Orrella dioscoreae: one gene and its partner. The protein of the gene in region 2 interacts with the protein of the main gene of each other region in a pairwise test. Links are inferred from orthologs where the notes say so. Each region holds a gene or a part of one and is shown on either strand. Other genes may lie near its edges.

Region 1 (5,404 bases), 2.2 Mb from region 2 along the record:
CTGCCCACCGTGACGGTCACGGCGGCCACGGCGGCCGATCTGCCGCCCGCTTATGCAGGCGGCCAGGTCGCGCGTGGCGGCGGCCTGGGCATGCTGGGCACCTCGGATGTCATGGACATCCCCTTCAGCACCACGAACTACACGTCGCAGGCGCTGGAAGACCAGCAGGCGCGTACGCTCGCCGACGTCGTCGTCAACGAGGCATCGGTCCGCGTCCTGACCTCCTCCAGCGGCTTCAGCGACGACTTCCAGATCCGCGGCTTCTCGATGTCGAGCGATGACGTGGGCCTGAACGGCCTGTTCGGCCTGGCGTCGTCCAACCGCATGCCTGCCGCCATCATGGAACGCGTGGAGGTGCTGAAAGGCCCGGGCACGCTGATGAACGGCATCGGCCCCGCCAACAGCGTCGGCGGCGGCATCAACATCGTGACCAAGCGCGCCGGCGATGAGCCGCTCACCCGCTTGACCACCACCTATGAAAGCAAGTCGGTGCTGGGCATCCATGCGGATGTCGGCCGCCGCTTCGGTGAACAGAACCGCTGGGGCCTGCGCGTCAACAGCGTCTATCGCAATGGCCAGACCTCGCTCGACAACGGCCGCCAGGAATTCGGCCTGGGCGCCCTCGCCCTGGACTACCGCGGCGCTCGCCTGCGGTGGTCGCTGGATGCCTACACGCAGCGCGAGAACACCGACAACTTCCGTTCGCAGAACGGCTTCCAGACCGGCAGCAGGGTCATCCCCGACGCACCGTCAGGCCACCGGGCCATCTACAACGGCACGGAACTGATGTTCCGTGACTCGACCATCGCGTCACGCCTGGAATACGACTTGTCCGACAAGGTCACCGTCTATGCTGCCGGCGGCTACCGCTACGGCGCGTCCGAGCAAGACTTCCCGGCCGCCCGCGGCACCAGCGCGGTGTCGCCCACGGGCGACCTGAGCGTCACCAACGCCTGGTATGACGCCTACTCGCGGACCAAGACCGGCGAAATCGGCGCGCGGACCCGTTTCAACACCTGGGGCGTGAAGCACGCCCTCAATCTCAGCGCTTCGCGGCTCGAGCAGGAAAAAGGCAACTTCTTCCTGTCTGCCCCGCCCGCGTCCGCGCAACCCAGCAATATCTACCACCCTGTCAAGCTGACGCCGATGACCGGCGAACGCCACCGCCCGGGCAAGGCCTCGGAAGCCACGCTATCCAGCATCGCCGTGACGGATACGCTGTCTTTCCTGGATGACCGCGTGCTGCTCACGGGCGGCCTGCGCCACCAGCGCGTCGAGATGGACGCCTTCAACACCAGCACCGGCCTGCGCACCTCGTCCTACAGCGACAGCACGGTCACGCCGCTCGTCGGCTTCGTGGTCAAGCCCCTGGCCAACGTCTCTGTCTACGGCAACTACACCGCCGGCCTCACCACGGGCAGCGTCGCCCCCAACTCCGCCGCCAACGCGGGCGAATCCTTTCCGCCCGCCAAGACCAAGCAATACGAGGCTGGCGTCAAGGCCGATTGGGGTCCTGCGATGACCACCGTGTCGATCTTCCAGATCGAACGGCCCAACTCCTACACGGACACCACCACCAACATCTTCAGCTACGGCGGTGAGCAGCGCAATCGCGGCCTGGAACTGGCGGCGGTCGGCGAGGTGGTGGACGGCGTGCGCCTCATGGCCAGCGCCACGTTCTACGATGCCAAGCAGACGAAGACCAATGGCGGGCTGAACCAGGGCAACAAGGCGGTCGGCGTGCCGGATCACACCCTGAACCTGGGCGTGGGCTGGGACCTGCCCTGGGTGCCCGGCCTGAACCTGAACGCTCGCGCCATCCACACGGCCAAGGTCCAGCTGGACGCCGCCAATACGATCCAGATGCCCTCGTGGACGCGCTATGACGTCGGGGCGCGCTACGTGACGGAAGTGGCCGGCCGCTCAGTGGTCTTCCGTGCCAACGTCGAGAACGTGTTCAACAGCAACTACTGGCTGGCGAGCGGGTCGTTCGCCACCGTCGCCGCGCCGCGCACGGTGCTGCTGTCGGCGCAGATCGACTTCTGACCGATCCGCCGTTATTGCAGCAGGAAGGGGCCGCCACGCGCGGCCCCTTTTTCATTGGCGTGCGCCGCCCGCGCCTATCATTGCCCTTGCCGCCCGCAAGCCGACGTGGCGGCCGTACCACGGCAAACCACGCAACTAGACGACCGGTCTAATCTGATGCTACAGTGCGTTCCATGAGCACTTCGCACACCGTAGATACGCCACACACCCGCGAAAACATCCTTGCCCACGGCCAACGCATCATGGCCGGCAAGGGTTTCTCGGCCGTCGGTCTGAACGAGATCCTGACCGCCTCCGGCGTGCCCAAGGGCTCGTTCTATCACTACTTCGGCTCGAAGGACGCTTTCGGTGTCGCCTTGCTCGACAACTATTTCGACACCTACCTGGCCGAGATCGATGCCATCCTTGCCACCCCGGGCCTGGACATGTCGCAGCGCCTGATGAAGTACTGGGAGGCCTGGCAGGACAACCAGTCCTTCTCGGACTGCCAGGGCAAGTGCCTGGCCGTGAAACTGGGCGCCGAGGTCGCGGACCTGTCCGAGGACATGCGGCTGTCGCTCAAGCGCGGGGCCACCCGCCTTACCGCCCGCCTGACGCAGGCCATCCAGGCTGGCGTCGCGGAGGGCTCGCTGTCCATCGACGGCACGCCGCAAGACGTCGCCGACAGCCTGTATCAGTTGTGGCTGGGCGCCAGCATCATGGTGAAGATCGTCCGCAACCCCCAACCTTTCGCCACGGCCATGAGCACGACGCGCAAGATCCTGCATCTTCCCGCCTGAGCCGCGGGACCGCTTCCAGGCACCGCCGATAGCGGTGCTTTTTTAGCCCTTGCTTATAGACGACCGGTCTAATAAAAACAGACCACCACCTGGAGAAACGATATGAAAGTCCTGATGATCCTGACCTCGCATGACCAACTCGGCGACACCGGCCGCAAGACCGGTTTCTGGCTGGAAGAGCTGGCCGCGCCGTACTACGTCTTCAAGGACGCCGGCGCCGAGATCGTGCTGGCTTCGCCCAAGGGCGGCCAGCCCCCGCTGGACCCCAAGAGTAACGAGCCGGCCTTCCAGACGGCGGAGACTCGCCGCTTTGAAGCCGACGCATCGGCGACTGCGCAGTTGGCTGCCACCGTCCGCCTCGACAGCGTCTCGCAGGCCGACTACGACACCGTGTTCTACCCCGGCGGGCACGGCCCGCTGTGGGACCTGGCCGAGGACGCCACGTCGGCCGCGCTCATGGAAGCCTTCCTTGCCAACGGCAAGCCCATCGCGCTGGTCTGCCACGCCCCCGGGGTGCTTCAGCACGTGAAGACGCCCGCCGGCCGTCCCCTGGTCGAAGGCAAGCAAGTCACCGGCTTCAGCAATACCGAGGAAGACGCCGTCGCGCTGACCGACATCGTGCCCTTCCTGGTCGAAGACGTGCTCAAGGCGCAGGGCGGCATCTATACCAAGGGGCCTGACTGGGCGCCTTACATCGTGCAGGACGGCCTGTTGATCACCGGCCAGAACCCGGCGTCCTCCGCCGCGGCGGCAACCCGCCTGCTCGAGCAACTGGCCCCCGGCAAGTCGGCATGACCAAGCGCCAGATGATTCGCGCCCCGATCAATGAGGAGATTCCCATGCAGCATCCCTCGCTATTCACGCCCGTCACGCTGGGCCGCCAGGTCCTGAAGAACCGCATCGTTCTGCCCCCGCTCACCCGTCAGCGCAGCGCCCAGCCGGGCAATGTGCCGAACGCGCTGATGGCCGACTATTACCGGCAACGTGCCGGCGCGGGTTTCATGGTGAGCGAAGGCACGCAAATCGAACCACGCGGCCAGGGTTACGCCTGGACGCCTGGCATCCATCGCCAGGCCCAGATCGACGGCTGGCGCAAGTGACCCACGCGGTACATGCCGAAGGCGGCGTGATCTTCGCGCAGCTTTGGCATGTGGGCCGCGTTTCGCACACCGCCTTGCAACCGCAAGGCGACGCGCCCGTCGCCCCTTCCGCGATCCAGGCGCGAAACGTGAAAGCCTTCATCGAAACGGGCCCCGGTGTTGGCACATTGGTCGAGCCTTCACTGCCCCGCGCACTCTCCATCCCCGAGATCGAAGCGCTGGTGGACCTGTACGCGCAGGCGGCCAGGAACGCACTGGCCGCCGGCTTCGATGGCGTGGAAATCCATGCGGCCAACGGCTACCTGGTCAACCAGTTCATCTCCGCGCACGCCAACCACCGCAATGACGCCTACGGCGGCTCGCTGCACAACCGCCTGCGCTTCCTGCGCGAGATCATCGCTGCCGTCGGGGCGGTCGTCGGTCCGGACCGGCTGGGCGTGCGCTTCACCCCGCTCTTCTCCAGCACGGACCAGGATCGGGTCTATATCGGCTTCGTCGAGGACGATCCGCAACAGACCTACATCGAGGCGATCAAGTTGCTGGAAGCGGCCGGCGTCGCCTACGTCTCGATCGCCGAAGCCGATTGGGACAACGCGCCCGAGCTTCCGCTGGCCTTCCGCCTGGCGGTCCGGCAGTCCTTCAGCGGACGCATCCTGTATGCGGGCCGCTACACCGCGGAACGCGGCGCCAGGCTGGTCGACGCAGGCCTGGCGGACCTGATCGCATTCGGCCGCCCCTTCATCGCCAATCCCGACCTGCCCGCGCGCATCGCCAACGGCTGGCCGCTGAGCCCCCTCGACATGGCCACGGTCTACGGCGGCAAGGCGCAGGGCTACACCGACTACCCCACTTTCTCCCCACCCATCACCCAAGAGGCTTACGCATGAGCAACGGCATTGAAAACAAGGTCATCCTGATCACCGGCGGCAGCACTGGCCTGGGCGCCGAGACGGCCCGCTTCCTCGCGGCACGCGGCGCGAAGATCGCCATCGCGGCACGCCGCAAGGACAAGCTGGACGGCGTGGCCGCCGACATCGAAGCCGCCGGCGGCACGGTCCGCGCCTATGCGCTGGACGTCACGGACAAGGCCCAGGTCGAAGCCGTCGTCGCCGCCGTGGTGGCGGACTTCGGCAGGCTGGACGTCCTCGTCAACAACGCCGGCCTCATGCCCATCCGGCCGATGGCCGAGGTGAACACCGACGAATGGGACGCGATGATCGACGTCAACATCAAGGGCACGCTGTACGGCATCGCCGCCGCCCTGCCCCGTTTCCTGGCGCAGCAAAGCGGCCACGTCATCAACCTCAGCTCGGTGGCCGGCATCAAGGTCTTCGCGCCGGGCGGCACGGTGTACTCGGGCACCAAGTTCGCGGTGCGCGCCATCTCGGAAGGCTTGCGGCAGGAAGTGGGCGAGCACATCCGCGTGACGTCCATCGAGCCGGGCGCCGTGGACAGCGACCTGAAGTACAGCACCTCGGG
Region 2 (5,588 bases):
TGGCGCGCGGCATCTCCGTCGCGCTGTACAACACCGGTTTCGGCATCCTGATCGCCATCCCGGCCATGATCTTCCACCGCCACCTGCGTGCCCGCGTCGAGGATTTCCTGCGCGACATGGAGACGGCCGCCGCCCGCCTGGCGCGGGTGCTGGCCCGCGACGAGGGCGTGTCGTGAATTTTGGCGGTCCGCGCGCCGGCCACGAAGAACTCGAGATCAACCTGATCCCGCTCATCGACGTCCTGCTGGTGGTCCTGATCTTCCTGGCGGCCACCACCTCGTTCATGCGCCAGAGCGCGCTGGAAGTCGCCCTGCCCCGCGCCCAGGCCGACGCTGCCTCGCCCCCCCAGGCCCTGGACATCGCCATCAGCCGCGATGGCCGCTATGCCCTGAACGGCGAGCTGCTGGAAGCCAGCGGCGCAGCCGCCATCGCCCAGGCACTGGCGCGCGCCGCCGCGGGCCAGGCCGATGCCGTCCTCGTCATCAATGCCGACGGGCAGGCCAGCCACCAGTCGGTCGTCGACGTGATGGAAGCCGCCCGTGAAGCCGGGATCGCGCGCGTGAACTTCGCCGCGCAGCGCGCACCATGACCATGGGCCGCGGCGCAACGCTGCTCCAGCGCCAATGGCAGACCGGCGGCTGGCTGTCCACCCTGCTGCGCCCGCTGTCCTGCCTGACGGGGCTGGCCATCCGGCTGCGCCGCCGGGCGCACGCGCAAGGCTGGCGCAAGACCTGGCGGGCCCCGGTGCCGGTCGTCGTGGTGGGCAACGTCTATGTCGGCGGCACGGGCAAGACCCCCGTCACCATCGCCGTGGTGCGCGCGTTGCGCGAGCGCGGCTGGCGCCCCGGCGTTATCAGCCGGGGCTATGGCGTGAAGATCGGCCCCGCCCCGCGCAGCGGTCGCGGCACGCTCTCGGCCGACGACTTCGGCGACGAACCCGCCCTCATCGCCCAGGAAACCCAGGTGCCGGTCGCCGTGCACCCGCAACGCCCGCTGGCCGGCAAGGCCCTGCTGGCCCGCTGGCCCGACGTCGACGTGATCGTCTGCGACGACGGCCTGCAACACCTGCCGCTGGGGCGCGACGTGGAAATCGCCGTGGACGACGAGCGCGGCGTGGGCAACGGCCTGCTGCTGCCGGCCGGCCCGCTGCGCGAACCGCCCGCACGCCTGGACACCGTGGACGCCATCGTCACCAATCGCAGCATGCACGCCACGTCCGACAGCGCGGCAGGCGCGGCCCTGGGCGTGCCCTACCGCAGCGACATGCGCCTGACGCCCTCGCGCTACGTCAACCTCGTCTCGGGCGAATCCCTGTCTGCGGCCGACTTCATGGCGCGCTATGGCGCCACGCCGCTGGCCGCCGCCGCCGGCATCGGCCAGCCCGAGCGGTTTTTCTCGATGCTGCGCCACGCAGGCCTGAACCTGGTGCAGACCCTGCCCCTGCCGGATCACTACGCCTATCACGGCTCGCCTTTCGATAGCCTTCAAGCCGAAGGCGTGCTGATCACCGCCAAGGACGCGGTCAAGTGCGCGGGCCTGGGCGACGAGCGGCTCTGGACCGTGCACGCCGACACCGCGTTCTCGCGCCCGGCCCTCTTCGACTGGCTCGACGTCCGCCTGCGCGCCGCCGCCGCCCAGCGACGGCAGCGGCACACCCAGCCCCCCCCCCCGCCCGGGAAAGTCGACTAGAATTCCTGGATGGAATCCCGTCTGCTCGACCTGCTTGTCTGCCCCGCCTGCAAGGGCCGCCTCCACTACGACCGCGCGCACTCGGAACTCGTGTGCCGCGGCGATCGCCTCGCCTATCCCGTGCGTGACGGCGTGCCGATCCTCCTGGAAAGCGAAGCCCGCCGCCTGGAGCCCCAGGCCGAGCGCCCGCCCGCCCAGCCTGCCTGAACCGTGGGCTTCATTGCGCTGATCCCTGCCCGTGCGGCCTCCACCCGGCTGCCCGACAAGCCCCTGGCCGACATCGGCGGCAAGCCGATGGTGGTGCGCGTGGCTGAAAGGGCCCAGGCCTGCGGCGCCAGCCGGGTGCTGGTCGCCACCGACACGCCGCGCATCGCGCAAGCGGTCCGGGCGCACGGCCATGAGGCCCTGCTCACCCGCGCGGACCACCCCACCGGCACCGACCGTCTTGCCGAGGCCGCCGAGCAACTGGGCCTGGACGATGCGCAGATCATCGTCAATGTCCAAGGCGACGAACCCCTCATCGAGCCTGCGCTGATCGACGCCGTCGCGGACCTGCTGGCCCAGCGGCCCGACGCGGCCATCGCCACCTGCGCCTGCCCGCTGGCCGATGCGCAGGCGCTTTTCACGCCCAGCATCGTCAAGGTGGTGTGCGGCGCAGACGGCCGGGCCCTGTATTTCTCGCGCGCGCCCATCCCCTGGGCCCGCGACGCGTTGTCTGACGGCGCGCAAAGGCTGGCCCCCGGACTGCCCGCCTGGCACCACATCGGCCTGTATGCTTATCGCGTCGGCTTCCTGCGCCGCTACCCTTCCCTGCCGCAAGGCGAGCTGGAGCGTTTCGAGTCGCTGGAGCAGCTGCGTGCGCTGGAGCACGGTCATACCATCGTCGTACACAAGACGCCGACGCCGCCTGCGGCGGGCGTGGATACGCCCGAAGACCTGGCGCGCGTGCGTGCCGTCTTCGCAAATAAGGTATAAGAAAGGCTCGCCGCCATTTTCGCCCCACGGGCTCCGGCCTTTTATAACCAGAATGGCGAAACTTAGCGGCGTAAATCCTGCATAATCGCCCCGATTTCACAAAAACAGCGTTCTTACTGGAGCACTCATGCGTCTCATCCTGCTCGGGCCGCCCGGCGCCGGCAAAGGCACCCAGGCGGCCTTTGTCACTCAGCAATACGGCATTCCCCAGATTTCCACGGGCGACATGCTGCGCGCCGCCGTCAAGGCAGGCACGCCGCTGGGCCTCGAAGCCAAGAAAATCATGGATGCTGGCGGCCTCGTGTCGGATGACCTCATCATCGGCCTGGTGCGTGATCGCCTGAACCAGCCCGACTGCCAGCCCGGTTATCTGTTCGACGGCTTCCCCCGCACCATCCCCCAGGCAGATGCGCTGAAGGATGCGAACATCGGCCTGGACTTCGTGGTCGAGATCGAAGTGCCCGAGAGCGACATCATCGAACGCATGAGCGGGCGCCGCGTGCATCCGGCCAGCGGCCGTTCGTACCACACGCGCTTCAACCCGCCCAAGGTCGAAGGCAAGGACGACGTGACCGGCGAAGCGCTGGTGCAACGTGACGACGACCGCGAGGAAACCGTGCGCCACCGCCTGTCGGTCTACCGCGACCAGACGCGTCCCCTGGTGGACTATTACGCCAGCTGGGCCGCCAAGGACCCCGCCGCCGCGCCGCGCTACCGCAAGATCTCCGGTGTCGGCAGCGTCGAGGAAATCAAGTCGCGCCTGTTCGCCGCCCTGAAAGACTAAGTTCCCATCGTGCCCACGCCTGGCGGCGCGCCCCGGTGCGCCGCCGGCAATCCCCCCTCCCGCCCGCCAGGGCAAGAGGCGTCACGCGCCGCGCGGCGCAGGATCGGCCAGGCGCCTGTCCATCGGGGTCCATCCCCTGCCGCGCGTGCGCGCCACGCCAGCCAGGAAACAGACATGGACATCACCAACAAGGTTTTCATCGTGACCGGCGCGGCCTCTGGCCTGGGCGCGGGCACCGTGCGCATGCTGGTCGAACAGGGCGCGCGCGTCGTGCTGGCCGACCTGCAGGACGCGGCTGGCGAGGCGCTGGCCGCCGAACTCGGCCAACGATACGTGCATTGCGACGTGACGAAAGAAACGGATGCCCAGGCCGTGGTGGCAGCCGCCACCGCCCTGGGCCCGCTGTTCGGCCTGGTCAACTGCGCGGGCGTCGCCCCCGCCGCCAAGACCGTCGGCAAGGACGGCGCCCACCCGCTGGAACTCTTCCAGCGCACGGTGGGCATCAACCTCATCGGCACCTTCAACATGCTGCGCCTGGCCGCCACCGCCATGGCCGGCAATACGCCCGAGCCCACCGGCGAACGCGGCGTCATCATCAACACCGCCTCGGTCGCGGCCTATGACGGCCAGATCGGCCAGGCAGCCTATGCCGCCTCCAAGGCCGGCGTGGTCGGCATGACGCTGCCCATCGCCCGCGATCTGGCCCGCAACGGCATCCGCTGCGTGACCATCGCCCCGGGCATCTTCGGCACCCCCATGATCTTCGGCATGCCGCAGGAAGTGCAGGACTCGCTGGCCGCCAGCATTCCCTTCCCGTCCCGCCTGGGCCGCCCGGAAGACTACGCCAAGCTGGTGCGCCACATCGTCGAGAACGACATGATCAACGGTGAAACCATCCGCCTGGATGGCGCCATCCGCATGCCGCCGAAGTAACATTGCGCCTTCGAGTCAGCCCTAGAAGTCCGTGCAATGAGTCTGCTCCGCTCGGCGGCCACCGTCAGCAGCTTTACCCTGCTGTCGCGCATCACCGGCCTGGTCCGTGACGTCATCATCGCCCGCGCCTTTGGCGCGGGGCCGCTGACCGACGCCTTCTGGGTCGCCTTCCGCATCCCCAACCTGTTGCGCCGCCTCTTTGCCGAAGGCGCCTTCGCCCAGGCCTTCGTTCCCATCCTGGGATCGGCCCGGGCCGAACACGACGAAGCCGCCGTGCGCGTGCTGCTGGACCGGGTCGCGCGCGTGCTGACCTTCGTGCTGATGACCATTACCGTCATCGGCATGCTGGCCGCGCCGTGGGTGGTCAGCATCATGGCAACCGGCCTGCGCGACGCCTCGCGCGCGCAGGACTTCGACGCCGCGGTCTGGATGACCCGCACGATGTTCCCCTACATCGTCTGCATGTCGCTGGTCGCCTTTGCATCGGGCGTGCTGAACACCTGGCGCAAGTTCGCCGTGCCGGCGTTCACGCCGGTGCTGCTCAATGTGGCGATGATCGCCAGCGCCATCTGGCTGGCGCCCCGCATGGCGCAGCCGGTCCATGCCCTCGCCGTCGGCGTGCTGGCGGGCGGCGTGGCGCAGTTGGCCGTCCAATGGATTGCACTCAAGCGCCTGGGCCTTGCACCGCGACCCTCGCTCAAGCTGCGCGAAGCCTGGCGCGACCCCACCGTGCAGCGCATCGTGAAGCAGATGGCCCCCGCCACGCTGGGCGTCTCGGTGGCACAGATCTCCCTGCTCATCAACACCAACATCGCCACCTGGCTGGCGCCCGGCAGCGTCTCCTGGCTGTCCTTCGCGGACCGCCTGATGGAATTCCCCACCGCGCTGCTGGGCGTGGCGCTGGGCACGGTGCTGCTGCCCAGCCTGTCGCAGGCCCACGCCAAGGGGGCCACGCAAGACTACAGCGCCCTGCTCGACTGGGGCCTGCGGCTGGTGCTGCTGCTCGGCCTGCCGGCGGCCATGGGCCTGGCCCTGCTCGCCGACGGCCTGGTGGCCACGCTGTTCCACTATGGCCGCTTCGAGGCGGCCGACGTCATGCAGACGCGCGCGGCCGTCATGGCGTATTCGGTGGGGCTCGTCGGCATGCTGGCGGTGAAGATCCTGGCGCCGGGCTTCTATGCCCGCCAGGACATCCGCACGCCCGTGC

What was found. Proteins that work in one complex are often made in the same cells at the same time.
Region 1: the proteins of kdsB (region 2) and ODI_RS18760 interact in binary tests that used the Escherichia coli proteins (3 or more experiments, as listed by UniProt). The link is inferred for Orrella dioscoreae from one-to-one orthologs.

Annotation. Positions count from the first base shown.
Region 1 is NZ_LT907988.1:4,069,890-4,075,293, forward strand. What follows is about bases 1,271-4,022. They hold ODI_RS18760 (TetR/AcrR family transcriptional regulator), read left to right. Parts: upstream 1,271-2,219; coding sequence 2,220-2,825; downstream 2,826-4,022. Other genes in these bases: ODI_RS18755 (TonB-dependent receptor), read left to right, coding at 1,271-2,046; ODI_RS18765 (type 1 glutamine amidotransferase domain-containing protein), read left to right, coding at 2,928-3,620. Outside these bases: more of ODI_RS18755, read left to right, coding at 1-1,270; ODI_RS18775 (SDR family oxidoreductase), read left to right, coding at 4,809-5,404. UniProt on the Escherichia coli protein: Involved in response to both electrophiles and reactive chlorine species (RCS). Represses the transcription of the nemRA-gloA operon by binding to the NemR box.
Region 2 is NZ_LT907988.1:1,906,469-1,912,056, reverse strand. Bases 846-3,781 are described here. They hold kdsB (3-deoxy-manno-octulosonate cytidylyltransferase), read left to right. Parts: upstream 846-1,899; coding sequence 1,900-2,664; downstream 2,665-3,781. Other genes in these bases: ODI_RS08900 (3-hydroxyacyl-CoA dehydrogenase), read left to right, coding at 3,623-3,781; adk (adenylate kinase), read left to right, coding at 2,792-3,448; ODI_RS08915 (Trm112 family protein), read left to right, coding at 1,699-1,896; lpxK (tetraacyldisaccharide 4'-kinase), read left to right, coding at 846-1,689. Outside these bases: ODI_RS08930 (MotA/TolQ/ExbB proton channel family protein), read left to right, coding at 1-176; ODI_RS08925 (ExbD/TolR family protein), read left to right, coding at 173-589; more of lpxK, read left to right, coding at 586-845; more of ODI_RS08900, read left to right, coding at 3,782-4,381; murein biosynthesis integral membrane protein MurJ, read left to right, coding at 4,418-5,588. UniProt on the Escherichia coli protein: Activates KDO (a required 8-carbon sugar) for incorporation into bacterial lipopolysaccharide in Gram-negative bacteria.